3 regions of the Paractinoplanes hotanensis genome follow, and region 1 is predicted to be linked to each of the others. Evidence: riboswitches for the same ligand, from Rfam matches in the RefSeq annotation. Region 1 holds a riboswitch; each other region holds the start of a gene.

Region 1 (5,850 bases):
CTCCGGCAAGGTGCCCCGGCTGGCCTACCGCATCGCCGCCGACATCGACATCTACTGGCTCGACATCCACGACGGCGTGCTCGGGGTCTCCGACTCCGGCGGCGGCATCGCCGCCATCGACCACGAGGACGAGTTCCTCTGGCGCCGTCAGGGCCACGGCTCCAGCGCCTGGATGGTCCGCTGCGACACCCGGGCCGTGCACCACGGCCACTCCAAGGGCGTCACCAGCTACGACTGGCGCACCGGGCAGGAGCTGTGGAACACGCGAACCAGCAATGTGCTGTTCGGCTGGCAGGAGGGCGACTCGCTCTACGCCGGCACCGGGCGGCGCCAGGTCGTCCAGCTCGGCAAGAACGGTGTCCACCGCCGGACGTACGAGTGCGACGCCCCCGTCTTCTCCTGCGCCACCGCCGAAAACGGTCGCTACATCTTCGCCGGCGACAGCAGCTCCTCGATCTACTGCTTCGACACCTCGGGCGCCCGCCTGTGGAAGCTGTCCACCGGTTGCGGCTCGGCCTACTCGATGCAATACCACGACGAGCGCCTCTACATCGTCACCACCGACGGATCGCTGTCCTGCATCGACGCGAGCGAGCCGGCCATCCAGGCCGCCGTCGCGGGCACGATCCCCGAGCCGGTCGACGTGAAGGCCCCGCCCCGCATGCCGGCCGTCGTGCCGTCCACAACGGTCGAGGTCGTCCACGACATCGCCGGCGGCGTGGTCGTCGAGTGCATCGAAGAGGGCGGCCGCCTGCGCATCCGCGTGGTCTCGTCCGGCTACCACCAGGATTGGCAGGTCCAGTTCCCCAAGGGCATCCGCGAACGCGGCAGCCGCTACGTCGTGACCGGCGTGCGCGAGGCCGCCCGCGGCGGCTTCTACCGCACCTACGGCGAGATCCGCCGCCTGCTCTGAGCGTGGCCGCACCCACGGCGAGATCCGCCGCCTGCACCGAGCGTGGCCGCACCCACGGCGATGTCGCCGCAGGCTCCGAGCGTGCTCGATCGGCTCCGAGCCGCCCCGGCCCCGCAACCGGGGCCGGGGCGGTAGCGGTCAGAGCGCCAGGCGCTGACCCGGGAAGATCATGTCCGGGCTGTCCAGGATCGACTTGTTCAGCTGGTAAAGGGTCTTCCAGCCGCCCTTGACGTGATTCTTGGCGGCGATCTTGGCCAGGGTGTCGCCGGAGCGGACGACGTAGTGCTTGCCCGTGGCCTTGACCGTCGACTTCTTGGCGGCCGTCGCCTTCTTGGCGGTCGCCGACTTCTTCGCGGTCGCCGACTTCTTCGCGGTCGCCGACTTCTTCGCGGCGGTCGACTTCTTGGCGGCTGCCTTGGCTGCGCCGGCCTTCTTGCCGCAGGTCGGCCAGGCGCCGATGCCCTGGCCCTTCAGCACCTTCTCGGCGATTCTGATCTGCTCGGCCTTGGTGGCCTTGTTCGCGGTCGCGGCGTACTTCGTGCCGCCGTACGCCTTCCACGTGCTGCGGCTGAACTGCAGGCCACCGTAGTAGCCGTTGCCGGTGTTGATGCTCCAGTTGCCACCGGACTCGCACTTGGCGATGGCGTCCCAGTTCACTGCGGCCTGGGCCGGGGAGGCCGGGCCGAGCAGGCTGACCGCGCCGGCGACACCCGCGGCCGCCAGTCCGAGCGCGACACGGGTCTTCTGTGCAAATGCCATGAGAGAGCTACCTCCACGCCTGCGAGGTGAGCTGTCGGGTTCGGGCTGAGGTGCCCGGCCGCACGTGGCGGCTTCACCCCGAGGCGCGCGTCGGCGCGCCGAGGAACGTGTGGTTCCCCCGCTCCATGCCTGGGTTCGTTTCCCTCGGGGCGGCGGCAGGGATTCGGCGTTCCGCCCGGGGCGTCCACGTTCGCGGACCGGCCGACGGTATCCACGCCCGGGCCCGTACGGCCAAGCCCGAAGGGCGGAAGGTGAAAAGGCTCTCAGATCCGCGAATGTCCCGGCGAGTGGCCCGTATCGGCCTTAACCCGCAGGTCGGAGCAGCGCAGCCGCGACCGTCGGGTACAGCGCAAGCATTCGGTCGAGGTTGACGACCTCGACCACCGTCGAGACCGACGGGTGCAGCTCGGCCAGGCGCAGCGAGACGCCCCGGTCCTCGGCCAGCCGGTGCAGCTGGACGAGGATGCGCAGGCCGCTCGAGTCGCAGAACGTCAGGCCGCGCAGGTCGAGCACCAGTCGTTCGACGCCGGAGGCCAGCGCGGCCTCGCCGGCTTCCTCGAGCACGTGAGTGACGTCACGGTCGAGTTCACCGCTCACGGTCAGCACGGTGTCCCGGCCGTCGGCCTTACCGACGGTCACCGTCAGCTGTTCGGTCATGCTGGTTCCTCGATCTCGTCCGGCTGCGTTGCCGTCGGCAGAGTATTCAACGAAGCGGCCGCCGACCACTCGACGAGCACGAGCGTGGCGTCGTCGGCAGGCGGCCGGCCCTGGTGCTCGATGACCGCCCGGGCCAGCCGGCGCACCGTCTCGGGCGCGGGCAGCGCGGCTGCGGCGTTGCGTTCCACCAGGTCGATCATGCGGAACAGGCCGAACCGTTCGCCGCCGGACGTTCGCGCCTCGGTCACGCCGTCGGTGTAGAGCAGCAGCCGGTCGTCCGGCTCGAACGTCTCCTCGGCCACCTCGGCCGCCGCGTCGGGCAAGCCCAGCGGCAGGCGGCGACCGGCCTTGAGCTCGAGCACCGCGCGCCCGCCGCGCAGCACGACCGGGGCCGGATGCCCGGCGTTGAGGTAGCGCAGCCGGCCGGTGTCCAGGTGCAGTTCGGCCAGTACGGCGGTGGCGAAGCGGCTGTCGCGGAACTGCCCGGTCAGCGCGGTGTCGACCGCCCGCGCCTGATCGACCAGTCCCCCGCCGGCCCGCCGGGCCGCCCGGAGCGCGGCCAGCGCGACCGTGCACGTCAGGCCGGCCTCCAGCCCGCGGCCCGCCGCGTCCAGCACCGCGAGCCACATGACACCGTCGTCGACTGCGTAGTCGAATCCGTCCCCGCCCACGTCGTAGCAGGGCTGGAGGACGGCGCTGACCACGGCCCGGTCGAAGCTGGCGGTCAGCGGTGGCAGCGACGCCCACAGCAGCTCGGCGGCGGTCGACATCGGCTGGGACCGGCGGGCCCGTTCCAGGTGGTCGCCGCGCTGCTTCGCGCTGTTCATCAGGTGGCCGACGAGGCCGGCGACCAGTTCACAACGCTCCGGGAAGGCCTCTTCACGGGCCACGGCGGCGTCACCGCCGACGAACTCGATCACGCCGAGGCGGTCGGTGCCGTCGACCATCGGGGTCCACCAGCGGTAGCCGGGCCCGTCGCCGGCCGGAGCGGAGCGGACCCGGGTGAACACCCGGCCCGGCAGGGTGCCGTCGATCGGCAGGACCTCGGGCGCCGGACCCGGCTGCGGCAGGGGGGTCAGCGCCGTCTGCTCGTAGTTGACCACCCAGATGCGGGTGCGGATCCTGAGCCGCGCCATCACCACGTCGAGGGCGGGGGCGACCTCGTCCGGACGCCACAGGTGGGCGCCCGCCAAGATCTGCTGCAGCGCCTCGTACCAGCGCAGGTCGGTCGCTCGATCCATGGCACTCAGCTTATGTCCGCGCGCGCACCGGGCTGAGCCGGTCGGGCGTCGTCCGGAGCGTGCGGGGGACAGCGGTGCCCGCCCGGACGGCGGGCACCGCGATCCGTCACAGCGAGAGGGTCCAGCCGGTCAGGGCGCCGGTGTCGACCGTGGCGGCGTCCTGCACCCGCAGGGTCCAGGTGCCGTCGGCAGTCTCGCCGGCCAGGTTGACCGCGTACGTCCGGTCGATGTTGTCGGTGCTGCCTTCGGCCCGGTTGTGCAGGACGTAGGCCGTGCCGTCGGGGGCGATCAGGCTGACCACCAGGTCACCGATGTAGGTGTGCCGGATGTGCACCTCGACCCCGCTCGTCGCCGACGGCGTGGCGGTGCACCCGTCGATCGTGACGGTGCTGGTCACCGTCGTGTTGTCGGGGATCGGCACGGCCGTGGTGCTGGTGGCGGCGCACCGCGCGCCGCTGTTGACCGTGACCGTCAGGTCCCGCGTCCGGGTGATCGACGGGGCCGTCGCGGTGATCCGGATCGCTCCGCTCGTCCGTGCCGCGGTGGCGTCAGCACTCACTGTGATCGTGGTGGACTCACCGGCCGTGACGGTGGCCGGCTCGAACGAGACGGTCACGCCGGCCGGGGTGGCGCCGGCCGCGAAGGTGATCGGCTCCGCCTCGCCGTTGACCAGCGCGGTGGTCGCCGTGACCGTGGTCGATTCGCCGGGGCCGACGGCAGCGGTCGCCGCCGAGAGAGCCACCGAGAAGTCGTTGCCGGTCGAGCACTCCTCGTCGGCGCCGGCCACGTTCACCGAGGTCCACGCGGCTTGGACCGCCTTGTACTCGGCGCCGCAGAAGCCGTACAGGTCGCTGGCGGCGGACAGCGAATAGGCCCGCGCGGTGTTGCCCGGGGTCGCGGTGCTGACGTAGCCGGTGTTCGAGACGAAGTACGAGTCGAGCGCCCGGAACCAGATCTTCGCGGCCTTCTCCTTGCCGATGCCCACCACCGGGTCGGCCGTGCCGCAGACCGGCGAGGTCCCGTACGGACCGGCCCCGCTGCCCTCGGCCAGGTTGAAGAAGAAGTGGTTGGCCACGCCGGACGAGTAGTGCACGTCGACGCTGCGGGTGCTCGTCGACCAGCAGCCGTGCGAGCGCCCGTCGAGCGTCGGGTTGTACATGTAGCGCAGCGGCGAGCCGTTGCCGTTGATGTCGATCTTCTCGCCGATGTCGTAGTCGCCGGCGTCCGTCGCGCTGTTCGCGTGGAACTCGACCATGCTGCCGAAGATGTCGCTGGTGGCCTCGTTCAGGCCGCCGGACTCGCCGGAGTAGGTCAGGCCGCCCGGCACCACGTTCTCGGTGACGCCGTGCGCCATCTCGTGCCCGGCCACGTCCAGCGCGACCAGCGGCTTGGCGTTGCCGCTGCCGTCGCCGTAGGTCATCTGCGCGCCGTCCCAGAACGCGTTCACGTAGTTGCTGCCGTAGTGGACCCGCGACGGCACGCCCCGCCCGTCGCCGAAGATGCCGTTGCGGCCGTGCACGTCCTTGAAGTAGTCGAAGGTCACCGCGGCGCCGAAGTGCGCGTCGACCGCGGCCGACTGCCGGTCGGCGGCGGCCCCGGTGCCCCAGGTGTTGTCGGCGTCGGTGAAGGTGGTGCAGGCGCCCGACGTACGGTTGTTCATGTCGCAGGTCAGGCCGCCACCGCGGGTGGGATCGACCAGGTTGTACGAGGACCCGGCCGCCGTGGACTCGAGCGCGACCGCGCCGGAATAGATGCTGTTGCCGGTGCCGGCGACGTTCTCGATCTCGTCGTACGAGCCGACGACGGCCCCGGTCAGCGCGTCGGAGATGACGTGGAAGCGCGACGGCGTCTGCTTGTCCGGCTGCCACCCGGTGATCACGGTCTCCCACGACAGCCGGCCGATGCCGCTGGTCGCGTCGACGAAGAGCTCCGGTTTCCCGGCGCCGGTGATGGCGCCCTCGAACTCGCCCTTGGCCGTGGCCGCCGCCCGCTCGGCGCTGACCGACGGCTTGGTGCCCAGGCTGAGGGGCTTGACCAGACCGACCGAGGAGCCCGCGTACGTGCCGTCGGCCTTGGTGCGGATGACCAGATCACCGCCGGCGACGCGCAGGCCGTCGTAGGTGCGGGTGTAGCGGACAGTCCCCTTCTTGCTGCTGTAGACCGTGTACCTGTCCTGACCGGACTTCTTGATCGCCGAACCGGCCTGGTCGAGCAGTGACGAGCCGGGTGTGGCCGGCGCGGCTTGCGCGTTCGTGGTGGTGACCACCAGGCTCCCACTGA
Region 2 (5,850 bases), on a different contig from region 1:
CACCACCCCATGGCTCAGACGGCGGTTGCCGATTCCGACACCGGGCCATCGCTCACCGAGCTGGCCAGGAGTCACGGCCTGACGAAGGCGGGGCGCCTGCCTCGCCTGCCGGAATACACCCGGCATCTGTGGTCGTACCGTCACTTCATAGCCGCCTTCGCCAACGCGAAGGTGAGCGCTTCGCTGGGCAGCACCAAGCTGGGCGTGGTCTGGCAGCTCCTGACGCCGCTGATCAACGCCGGCGTCTACTACCTGATCTTCGGTGTTCTGATCAACACCAAGCAGGACGTCGACAACTTCATCGCGTACCTCTGCGCCGGCGTCTTCATCTTCGGCTTCACCCAGTCGGTGGTTCAGGCCGGCTCGCAGTCGATCACCGCCAACATCGCGCTGATCCGGGCGCTGCACTTCCCGCGGGCCAGCCTGCCCATCGCGGTCAGCCTGGTCGAGGTGCGCAACATGATCGCCTCGATGATCGTGCTGGTCGCGATCGTGCTGTTCACCGGCGAGCCGATCACGCTCCAGTGGCTGCTGCTGATCCCGGCCCTCGTGCTCCAGACGATCTTCAACACGGGCCTGGCGCTGTTCGTGTCCCGGCTGATCTCCAAGGTCACCGACATCCGCCAGCTCATCCCCTACATCCTGCGCATCTGGATGTACGGCTCGGCCGTGCTCTACCCGGTCACGTTCTTCGCCGAGCGGATCGACGGCTGGCAGCTCGCGCTGGTCGAGTCCAACCCGATGCTGATCTACATCGAGCTCGTCCGGCACGCGCTGATGGAGAACGTCGATCTCGCCACGTCGGCACCGCTGCTGTGGCTGCAGGCCGCGATCTGGACCGTGCTTGTCGGGTTCGGCGGCTACGTCTACTTCTGGCGCGGAGAGAAGGGTTACGGCCGTGGCTGACCAGCGGCAACCAACCGTCATCGCGGACAATGCGAACATCGTCTACCGCATCTACGGCTCGGTGGCGCCGGGCGCGAACAGCCCGCTGGCCAGCCTCAAGCGGATCATGACGGGCAAGAAGAGCGCGGCCGTGCGCGAGGTGCACGCGGTCAAGGGCGTCAGCTTCGTGGCCTACAAGGGCGAGGCGATCGGCCTGATCGGCACCAACGGCTCCGGCAAGTCGACGCTGCTGCGGGCGATCGCCGGGCTGCTGCCGGTGGAGCGCGGCGGCGGCATCTACGCGGCCGGCCAGCCATCCCTCCTGGGGGTGAACGCGGCGCTGATGAACGACCTGTCCGGCGAGCGCAACGTCGAGCTGGGCTGCCTGGCCATGGGCATGTCACCGGCCGAGGTCAAGGAGCAGGCGCCCGGCATCATCGAGTTCTCCGGCATCAACGACCGGGGCGACTTCAGCTCGCTGCCGATGAAGACGTACTCGTCCGGCATGGCGGCCCGGCTGCGGTTCTCGATCGCGGCGGCCAAGAAGCACGACGTGCTGCTGATCGACGAGGCCTTGGCCACCGGTGACGCCAAGTTCCGCAAGCGCAGCGAGCAACGGGTCCGCGACCTGCGCAAGGAGGCCGGCACGGTCTTCCTGGTGAGCCACAGCGAGCAGTCGATCCGGGACACGTGCGAGCGCACCATCTGGCTGGAATCCGGCGTCATCCGGGCCGACGGCCTGACCGACGACGTGCTCAAGGAGTACGAGACCTACGTCAACAAGTGAGTAGGTAGGAGGCGTAGGCCCGCGAGCGCCGCTGGTGAGATGGGGCTCGGTTTTTCGACGGCCGCAGGGTTTGCGGACGGCGGAAAATCGCGTCCCATCTCACCAGCTACAAAGGCGCTCGCTCGCGGAGCGAAGCGGAGCCAGAGTTACCGCACCGAGAGGTGCACGTGGTTCGTGTGGTCGCTGGAAGGGTCCCCGTTTCCTCGGGAGTACGACTTCCAGCCACTGCTCGGCAGCCAGATGCGTTTGAACCAAATGACGTAGAGCACGCCCAGCCGGCTCGAGTTGCTGATGAAGTAGTTGGCCAGCCGGGTGCCGTACGTCTTGTCACCGCCCGACGCGACCCCGCCGAAGCCGTTCTTCTCGGCCGCGAAGTCGCACGCCTGGCCCTTGGGGTGCTCGCCGCTGTTCTGCTCGCGGAAGCACGCCACGTAGCGGGTGAACCCGTCGGCCTGAGCCTCCTTGAGCGCGTGCAGCGTGCGGGGCGTCAGGCAGCCGCTGGTGGTGGGGTCTTTCCGGGTGCAGCCCTCTTCGGACAGCGAGCCGTCCCGGTTGCGCGGAGCCGGGCTGGCCTTGTTGCTCGAACTGGCCTGACTGTCCGACGGCTCGTCGGCGTCCTCGCCGGCGTTCGCCGCCTTCAGCGCGTTCTCGGCCTGCACCTTGCGCTTGGCCATGAGGTTGACCTGCTTCTGCTGGTTGCGCACCTCGGCGTCGATGGCGAGCTTGGCCCGCTGCTGCGCGTCCCGGTTGGCCTTCAGATCGGCCACAGCGGCGTTTTCCTTGACCGCCACGGTCTCGAGCGTCTCGGCCCGATCGAGGAAGCTGCCGGACGAGTTGGCCGTGAGCAGCGCGGTCATCGGCCCGAGGCGGCCGGTGCGGTACGACTGCTGGACGATCTCGTCGATCGCGGCCTGGCGCGGGCCGAGTTCGGCGTCGAGCTGCTTGACCTTCGCGGCCAGTTGGGTTTGCCGCTTGCGGGAGTTGGTCAGCGCCTCCTGGGCCTCGAGGAAGCCCTTGGAGGCGGCCTGGAGCTGCTGGATCAGGGACTTGGGAGCGCCCTCGCCGTCGTCGCCGTTGTCGCCGGGGGCCGCGCCGGCCGGACCGGCCACCGCGACCGCGAGGCCGGAGATCGCGATGAGCAACGCCAATGACGATGCCAATCTTCGCCGGACAGTCTTGTGCCGCACACCTGTTCCTTCCGTCGGCCGCCGACCGAGTTAGCTGACGGGTTCGGGACGGAAGTGATCCCTACCGCTTGCGCGGATTCACCCCGGAAAGATTGGTTCCCCGGCTCGCCGTGAAGGCGATTAGGCGGCGGCCCCCTGGGGGTGAGGACCGCCACCGACCATACCCAACTCATCGAGCAATCGACAGTTATCGCACGCAGTGCAATTCGACCACGACCATCAGTCACGAGAATTACGGAATGTGTTGGCATGACTACGAAATTTGCCATTCCGCAGCGCTGAAGCGAAGCGAACTCTCGGGTAAACTGGCCGCCGGTTCTGCCACCGAGGCACCGCCCCCGAGGTGCCGGCAGGCCACCGCCCAATCGCCGCGAGGCGAGCCGGGGAACCAGGTCAGTGGGGTGTATCCGCGCAAGCGGTAGGGATCGCTTCCGTCCCGAACCCGTCAGCTAACCCGGTCGGCGGTTTACCGGAAGGAACTGCATTGACCGTACGACCCCGCCGGTGGCTGATGCTTGCCCTGGCGCCGATCGTGGCCCTGTCTTTCCTGGCCGCACCCGCTTCCCCGGCGAGCGCCGAGCCTGATGGCTCCTCGGCCACGCCCGACGAGGCGGGCGGCTCAGTCGCCAAGAACGCGACTCTGGACGACGTCATCGAGTCCTCGAACCGCAAATTCGTCGCCGCCAAGGCCGCGGTGGCGAGGTCGACGAAGGCGCAGAAGCGGCTGGCCGCCGAGATCAAGGTGGCCCAGGGCCGGCGCCTCGCCCTGTTGCCCGAGGTCAACGCGATCGCCGCGCAGCAGTACCGCACCGGCCACCTCGGCACGGCCGGCTTCCTGCTGGGCAGCCAGGGCTCGAGCGACTTCCTGCAGAAGGCCGTCTCGCTCGAAGAGATCAACACCATTCAGGACCGCAAGCTGGCCGAGCTGAACAAGGCGATCGACCAGGTCAACTCGAAGAAGGCCGCGCTCGACGCCGAGGTCAAGAAGCAGCAGACCAGCCTGGTCGTGATGCGCAAGCAGAAAGAGGCCGCGGACAAGGCCCTCGCCCTGGTCGGCGGTCAGAGCCTGACCCAGGGCGTCGTGCTCGCCGAGTCACCGACCGCGGCGCCGGCTCCGCGCGACTCGAACGGCGGCTTCCCGAGCCTGCCCTGCAACGTCGACGACCCGACGACCGGCGGCTGCATCACCGCGCGCACGCTGCACATGTTGAAGGAAACGCAGAAGGCCGGCTTCGATCGGTTCGTCGGCTGTCATCGCAACGGCGGGCCGTTCGAACACCCGAAGGGCCGGGCCTGCGACTGGTCGTTGCAGGATCGGGGCTTCGCGGTCGCGCACAACGCGGACATGAAGACCTACGGCAACAACCTGATGGCATTCCTCGTGCGTAATGCCGACCGCCTCGGCATCTATTACGTCATCTGGTACAAGCAGATCTGGTTCCCGACCAGGGGCTGGAGTTCCTACAGCGGGCCAAGCGCGCACACCGACCATGTGCACGTGTCGATGCTCTGATATCGAGAGGCGAGAAGCCTCGAGTACGCGAAAAGGGGCCCCGGAGAAATCCGGGGCCCCTTTTGCTGTCCGCTTACGAGGTGGCCCGCCGAACCGGAGCACGCCCCGCCGGCTGGACCGGCGCGGGGCCGACCGGGTGCGCCGGTGGAATGGGCACCGTCACCGGCTTGACCTGGGTGACCTCGACGTCCTTGCCGTGGTGCTGGAGCACCAGGCGAGCCGATCCGCCGCCGTTGCGCAGCGAGTACGTGGCGTCCTCCGCGGTCACGTTCACCCGCAGCCGCAGCCCGCGCCAGAGCAGCGAGAACTCCAGGTTGTTGATCCGGCTGGGCAGGCGCGGCGCGAACGACAACTGACCGTTGAAGTCGCGCATGCCGCCCAGACCGGCCACCAGCGAGATCCACGTGCCGGCCAGCGACGCGATGTGCAGGCCGTCCCGCGAGTTCTGGTGCAGGTCGTGCAGGTCCATCAGGGCGGCCTCGCCCAGGTAGTCGTGGGCCAGCTCGAGGTGGCCCACCTCGGCCGCCATCACGGCCTGGACGCAGGCCGACAGCGACGAGTCGCGCACCGTACGGGCGTCGTAGTAGGCGAAGTTGCGGGCCTTCTCCTCCGGGGTGAAGGCGTCACCGCGGATGTACATCGCCATGACCAGGTCGGCCTGCTTGACCACCTGCTTGCGGTACAGGTCGAAGTACGGGTAGTTGAGCAGCAGCGGGTACGCCTCGGGTGGGGTGTTCTCGAAGTCCCACTCCTGCAGCCGCGTGAAGCCCTCGGACTGCTGGTGGACGCCCAGCTCCTTGTCGAACGGGATGTGCACCGAGGCCGCCGCGTCCCGCCAGCTCGCCGTCTCCTCGTCGTCCACGCCCAGCTTGCGGGCGAGGTCGGGGTGCCGCTTGGCCGCATCGGCCGCGGCCAGCATGTTCTGCTGGGCCAGCAGGTTGGTGTAGATGTTGTCGTCGACCACGGCCGTGTACTCGTCCGGGCCGGTGACGCCGTCGATGTGGAAGCGGCCGTGCCGGTCGTGGTGCCCCAGCGAGCGCCACAGCCGGGCGGTCTCGATCAGCAGCTCGAGGCCGACCTCACGCTCGAAGTCGTAGTCGCCGGTGGCCTGCACGTAGCGGCGGACCGCGTCGGCGATGTCGGCGCCGATGTGGAAGCCCGCCGTGCCGGCCGGCCAGTAGGCCGAGCACTCCTGCCCGCGGATCGTGCGCCACGGGAAGGCCGCACCCTGCAGACCGAGCGTCTGAGCCCGCTCCCGGGCCAGGTCGAGCGTCGAGTGGCGCCAGCGCAGCACGTCGGCCGCCGCGGACGGCTGGGTGTACGTGAGGGCGGGCAGCACGAAGGTCTCGGCGTCCCAGAACGTGTGGCCGTCGTATCCGGGCCCGGAGAGGCCCTTGGAGCCGATCGGCCGCTGCTCGGCCCGGGCGCCGGCCTGGAGCGTGTGGAACAGTCCGAAGCGGACCGCCTGCTGCACCTCG
Region 3 (5,850 bases), on a different contig from region 1:
CGTCGTGGCTGCCGGACGAGTTGCTGTGGACGGTCGGGGTCTCGTACGCGGGAATGCCCACCTCGATCGCCGAGATCCGCAACGTGTGGTCGGCCAGCATGATGATCCGCCGCGAGGCGTTCGTGCGGGTGGGCGGGTTCCGGGTCGGCTTCGGCAAGCTCGGCGACCAGAACCGGCCCGAGGACACCGAGCTCTGCCTGCGGATCAGCGCCGAGACCGGCGGCCACTGGATGTACGTGCCGGACTCGGTCATCGAGCACGACGTGCCGCTCGACCGTTCGACGTTCCGGTTCTTCCTGCGACGCTGCTACGCCGAGGGCCGCGGCAAGGTGCAGATGGCCGGCCTGCTGCCGCGCGACCAGAAACTCGGCGCCGAGCAGGACTACCTGCGCCGCACCCTGCCCCGCGCGGTCGCGCACAACCTGAAGGCGGCCACTCTGGGCCGCGGCGGCTTCCACGCGCTGCGGGCGGTCACAGTGATCGCCGCGGTGGCCGCGGCCGGGTTCGGCGGGGGCGTGGAGACGCTGGCCGGGATGCACGAGCCGGGCACCGCCACCCGGGTTTGATCTTCTGCGCGCGATGCCGCAAGCCATTGGCCGGTCCCGATCAACCCGGGTTCCGTAGCCTGCGGGCATGCGAAAGATCACCAGCGCGCTGCCGAAGTCGCTCGACGTGGACAAGCGCCAGCTCAGGTAACACAGCTCCGAACGAGCGCCCGGCCCTTCGGCCGGGCGCTCGTTCGTTTGTGGATCTGTTTCGTCAACCACACCCTCCGACAAACGATACCTAGCCTCCTAGGATGATGGCGTGAGTGTCTAAAGTGGAGTGATCACTCCGTTACAAAGGGGACGCTAGGCTGATGAACGGTCAACCGGCTGCCAAAGCAATAAATCGGACAGGAGTGTGAACCATGACCGCACGCGCGCCGCGTGCTGATGCGTTGCGTAATCGGTCCCGCGTTTTGGCCGCGGCCGAGCAAGTGTTCGTGGCGCGAGGCACGGCGGTCTCCACGGAAGCGGTCGCCCGGGCGGCCGGGGTCGGCATCGGCACCGTCTTCCGGCACTTCCCGACCAAGGCGGCGCTCATCGAGGCGGTCTTCCGCGAACGGCTGCGACGCTTCGGCGAGGAGGCCGAGGAACTGGTCGGGGCCGAGGACGCGGGTGAGGCGATCTGGGTCTTCCTGAGCCGGGTGGCCGAGGTGGCCGCGGGCAAACAGGCGTGGGCCGACGCCTTCGCCGCGAGCAACCTGCGCGATGCGCTCACCCCGGCCCGCGAGCAGCTGCCGCGCGCCCTGGGGTCGCTGCTGTCCCGGGCCCAGGCCGCGGGCGCGATCCGTGCCGACGTCACCGTTTCGGAGCTGGTCGCGCTGATGCTCGCCGTCTCGCGGGTCCCCGAGCTGGACACCGACGGCGCCGCCCTGCGATCCCGGGTCCTGGCCATAGTCTTCGACGGCCTCCGGCCCCAGCCTTAAGCTGGGCGGATGGCTCCGCTGACGTTCGCCTGGATCGACCATCACTACGACCGGGAGAACGCGGGGCTGGGACGCAGCCGGTTCGCCGAGCACGTCTGGGTGCACGCCAAGGAGTTCGGCGACTGCTGGGGTGACATCTCGCCGGTCGGCTTCGCCTGTGTGGCGTGGAAGCTGGCCACCACGCCGCACCTTGATCCGGGCTTCGTGCGCCTGCATCGCCGCGTGCTGCGGGCCACCTGCCGGCGCAACACCTGGGACGGCTCGCTCACCGTCACCGCCGAGCTGGTCGCGCCGTGGCCGGCCGAGCTGACCGGTTCGCGGGCGTGGACGCAGGACCGGGGCTGGCGGGGGTGGCCCGAGACGTTCGGCCAGTTTCTCGCGCCCTCGGCCGAGGAGCTCAGCCGCGTCCCGCACCTGCGTTCCACCCTGACCGCCGAGGCGCCCCTGCCGCTGGCCGACCTTCCCCGGATCCCCGAGGACGCCGGTCCGGAGCTGCCCGACCTGGCCGAGCGCACGGTCACGGTGCTCGTCCGGGAGCTCAACGACCTGCTCGCCCCGCTCGTCACCCAGCTGGGGGAGGCCCGATGACGCGCCTGCTGGGCGCCCTGCACGACGACGCCGACCAGGCCGATGCCGTACGCGACCCGCAGTCGGCGCTCTCGCGGCACGAGCTGCTGGGACGAGCGTCCGCGCTGGCCGCCGAGATCACCGGCCGCCGCATGGTGGCCGTGCGGGCCACGCCCACCGTCGACACCGTCGTCGTGATCACCGCCGCGCTGCTGGCCGGCGTGCCCGTCGTACCCGTGCCGCCCGACGCCGGCGAGCTGGAGCGGGCCCACATCCTCGGCGACTCCGGGGCCGAGCTGATCGAGGCGCACGCCACCGGCGCCGATCACGGTGTTCCGGACGAGCCCGATCCCGACGCGCCCGCCCTGGTTCTCTACACCAGCGGCACGACCGGCCCGCCCAAGGGCGCCGTGATCTCGCGCCGCGCCCTCGCCGCCGACCTCGACGCCCTCGCGCAGGTCTGGCAGTGGACCGCCGGCGACACTCTCGTGCACGGCCTCCCGCTCTTCCACGTGCACGGCCTGGTGCTGGGGGTGCTCGGCCCGCTGCGGATTGGCTCCCGGCTGTCGCACACCGGCAGGCCCACACCCCAGGCGTACGCGGCCACGCCCGGCACGATGTACTTCGGCGTCCCCACCGTCTGGTCCCGGGTCTGCGCCGCCCCCACCGAGGCTCGCGCCCTGCGTTCGGCCCGCCTGCTCGTCTCCGGCAGCGCGCCCCTGCCCGCCCCGGTCTTCGACGAGCTCCGCACCCTGACCGGCCAGGCGCCGGTCGAGCGCTACGGCATGACCGAAACCCTGATCACGGTGAGCGCCCGGGCCGACGGCGAACGCCGCCCGGGGCAGGTCGGCCTCCCGATCCCCGGCGTCGAGACCCGCCTGGTCGGCGACGCCGGCGACCCCCTCGACGAGCCGGACACGATCGGCCACCTGCAGGTGCGCGGGGCCACCCTGTTCGACGGCTACCTGGGCCGGGAAAGACCCGAGGGGTGGTTCGTCACCGGCGACGTCGCGACGATCGGCGCCGACGGGTGGCACCGCATCGTCGGCCGCGCCTCGACCGACCTCATCAAGACCGGCGGCTACCGCGTCGGCGCCGGCGAGGTCGAGGACGCGCTGCTGCTGCACCCCAGCGTGCGGGAGGCGGCCGTCGTCGGCACACCCCACCCAGACCTCGGAGAGCAGATCACCGCGTACGTAGTCGCCGAAGGCGTCACCGAGCGTGCCCTGATCGCCTGGGTCGCCGACCGCCTGGCCGCCCACAAGCGCCCGCGGTCCGTGCGCCTGCTCGACGCCCTGCCGCGCAACGCTATGGGCAAGGTCCAGAAGGGAGCCCTGCGGTGAGCGTCACGTCCTACGAGAACGGCCTCTGACGGCCGGCCCGTCAGCCGGCGACGCGGGCGAAGCGGACCTGTTTCCAGTTCCAGATCTTGGCCAGCTTGACGCGGTCGCCGGGCTTGGGGGCGTGCCAGACCTGGCCGGCGCCCGCATAGACGGCCACGTGGTAGGCGCGGCTGCCCGAGACCCAGAAGACCAGGTCGCCCGGGCGGGCCGCCGCGCTGGTGATCCTGCGGGCGGCACGGTACTGGGCCTGCGCCGTGCGGGGCAGTTTCTTACCGGCCTTGGCGTACGCGAAACCGGCGAGCCCGGAACAGTCGAACGCGCTCGGTCCCTGAGCGCCGTACCTGTAGGGCTTGCCCCTCTGGGCCCGGGCGAAGGCGACGACCTTGAGCCCGCGGGCGGCGACGACCGCTGAGGCTGTTGGTGCTGCCGCGGCGGCCGCGGGGGAGACGAGCATGGTGGTGGCGATGACCGCCGCCGCGGCAACGAGCAGCAGGCGGCGCAGCGTCATGGGGAAAGACAAGACGATCCTCGGTCCTTCAACCGCCTGCGAGGTTAGCTGTCGGATTAGGCCTGAAGGCGGCCCGCCGCTCGCGCGACTTCACCCCGAGCCGGTCCGTGGACCGGCGATGTGGTTCCCCCGTTCCCGCCCGTGGAAGTTTCCTGTCGATGTCAGGTCGGGCCGCCCACAGGTGGGCGGGACTCGGCGTCCCGGGGCGGCACGGGATGACGATCGGCCGCGGTCGGCGATTCTGACCTTTTCGCAGCCGTCCCGGCGGCAACAGTTGTCACAGATCGGAATCCCCGTCCGAAGTCGTTCCGGACATCCGGTATCAGCAGGGAGTGACCGGCGCGATTTCCGGCGGGCCGATCGGTGAGCCTCGTCACCCAATTCGTGCTGATCGCCGACGATTCGGGGCCGGCCGAACACCCCCAGGCGATCACGCAGAGCAACCTAAGGCATCTCTTAGGTAGCTGTTGACATTGGATCGCGCTCAGGAAAGATGCTCGGCAATCGCAGGAGGTGCAGGGTGCAGGTGCCGGCTCCGTTCGAGTACGAGCGTGCCACCAGTGTGGACCAGGCCATCGGTCTGCTGGAACGTCTGGGCAGCTCAGCGCGTCTGGTCGCGGGCGGTCACAGCCTGCTGCCGATGATGAAGCTGCGGCTGGCGAACTTCGACTATCTGATCGACATCAATCCGTTGCACGCCGAGCTGGGCTACATCCGGTTCGCCGGCGACGAGGTACGCATAGGTGCTCTGACCCGTCACCGCGAGCTGCTCGAGTCCGACGAGCTGGCGGCCGCGTTCCCGATCTTCCGCGACGCCGAGCGCGTGATCGCCGACCCGATCGTCCGCAACCGCGGCACGCTGGGCGGCTCGCTGTGCCAGGCCGACCCGTCGGAAGACCTGTCGGCGGTGTGCACGACGCTCGACGCGAGCTGCGTCATCCGCGGGCCGGGCGGCTCGGAGCGGGTCGTGACGATGGAGGAGTTCCACGTCGGCCCGTACGAGACGGCGGTCGGCGACGACGAGATGCTGACCGAGATCCGGCTGCCGCTGCGGCCGGGTGGCGGCAGCGCGTACGAGAAGGTCGAGCGCCGCGCCGGCGACTGGGCCGTGGTCTCGGCCGGCGCCGCGGTGTGGCTGGCCGCCGACGGCACGATCGCCGACGCCCGGGTGGGGCTGGCGGCCGTCGGGCCCAACACCACCGGCATCCGGGAGGTCTCGGCCGCGCTGCGGGGCCGCGAGCCCGCCGAGGAACTGTACGAGCAGGCCGGCGCGATCGCGGCACGCAGCTGCGACCCGGCCACCGACCAGCGGGGCAGCGCCGACTACAAGCGCCACCTCGCCGACGAGTTGACCAGGCGGACGCTGCGCGCGGCCGTGGCCCGGGCGAGGAGCTGAATCATGCAGGTCACGATGACCGTCAACGACGTCGAGGTCACAGCTGAGATCGAGGGCCGGCTGCTGCTCGTGCACTTCCTGCGCGACACGCTGAGCCTGACCGGCACGCACTGGGGCTGCGACACGAGCAACTGCGGCACGTGCGTGGTCTGGCTCGACGGTGAACCCGTCAAGTCGTGCACCGTGCTCGCCGCCATGGCCGACGGGCACGCCGTCCGTACGGTCGAAGGCCTGGCCAAAGGGGCCGAGCTCGACCCGATCCAAGAGGGCTTCATGCAGTGCCACGGCCTGCAGTGCGGGTTCTGCACCCCGGGCATGATGATGACCTGCCGCGCCCTGCTCGACAAGAATCCCGACCCGACCGACGCCGAGATCCGCGAGGCCATCTCGGGCCAGATCTGCCGGTGCACGGGCTACTCCACGATCGTCCGGTCGGTGCGCTGGGCCTCCGTGCACGAGGCGGCCGAGGCGCAGAAGCAGGAGGCGGCGGCGCAATGACCACAGTCGAGGAACCGCGGACGTCGACGTTCGACGACAACGACCAGAAGCCGGTCGGCTTCGGTCG

Evidence for each region. A riboswitch is a leader RNA that binds a small molecule or an ion and turns the genes downstream of it on or off. The one in region 1 is predicted to bind cyclic di-AMP.
Region 2: another riboswitch for cyclic di-AMP. It lies ahead of LXN57_RS17930 (coiled-coil domain-containing protein); the one in region 1 lies ahead of LXN57_RS45525 (LysM peptidoglycan-binding domain-containing protein).
Region 3: another riboswitch for cyclic di-AMP. It lies ahead of LXN57_RS31715 (C40 family peptidase); the one in region 1 lies ahead of LXN57_RS45525 (LysM peptidoglycan-binding domain-containing protein).

The regions. Positions count from the first base shown of each region.
Region 1 covers NZ_JAMQOL010000084.1:19,366-25,215, reverse strand. The annotation lists gene LXN57_RS45530 (WGR domain-containing protein) at 1-913, shown strand, start outside; gene LXN57_RS45525 (LysM peptidoglycan-binding domain-containing protein) at 1,052-1,672, opposite strand; cyclic di-AMP (ydaO/yuaA leader) riboswitch at 1,675-1,820, opposite strand; gene LXN57_RS45520 (STAS domain-containing protein) at 1,976-2,329, opposite strand; gene LXN57_RS45515 (PP2C family protein-serine/threonine phosphatase) at 2,326-3,570, opposite strand; gene LXN57_RS45510 (M4 family metallopeptidase) at 3,677-5,850, opposite strand, start outside.
Region 2 covers NZ_JAMQOL010000022.1:94,212-100,061, reverse strand. The annotation lists gene LXN57_RS17940 (ABC transporter permease) at 10-906, shown strand; gene LXN57_RS17935 (ABC transporter ATP-binding protein) at 899-1,672, shown strand; gene LXN57_RS17930 (coiled-coil domain-containing protein) at 1,819-2,859, opposite strand; cyclic di-AMP (ydaO/yuaA leader) riboswitch at 2,863-2,996, opposite strand; cyclic di-AMP (ydaO/yuaA leader) riboswitch at 3,208-3,340, shown strand; gene LXN57_RS17925 (coiled-coil domain-containing protein) at 3,344-4,372, shown strand; gene LXN57_RS17920 (glycoside hydrolase family 65 protein) at 4,446-5,850, opposite strand, start outside.
Region 3 covers NZ_JAMQOL010000046.1:133,836-139,685, reverse strand. The annotation lists gene LXN57_RS31735 (glycosyltransferase family 2 protein) at 1-566, shown strand, start outside; gene LXN57_RS31730 (TetR/AcrR family transcriptional regulator) at 911-1,471, shown strand; gene LXN57_RS31725 (hypothetical protein) at 1,481-2,059, shown strand; gene LXN57_RS31720 (AMP-binding protein) at 2,056-3,381, shown strand; gene LXN57_RS31715 (C40 family peptidase) at 3,422-3,889, opposite strand; cyclic di-AMP (ydaO/yuaA leader) riboswitch at 3,914-4,045, opposite strand; gene LXN57_RS31710 (FAD binding domain-containing protein) at 4,410-5,285, shown strand; gene LXN57_RS31705 ((2Fe-2S)-binding protein) at 5,289-5,783, shown strand; gene LXN57_RS31700 (aerobic carbon-monoxide dehydrogenase large subunit) at 5,780-5,850, shown strand, end outside.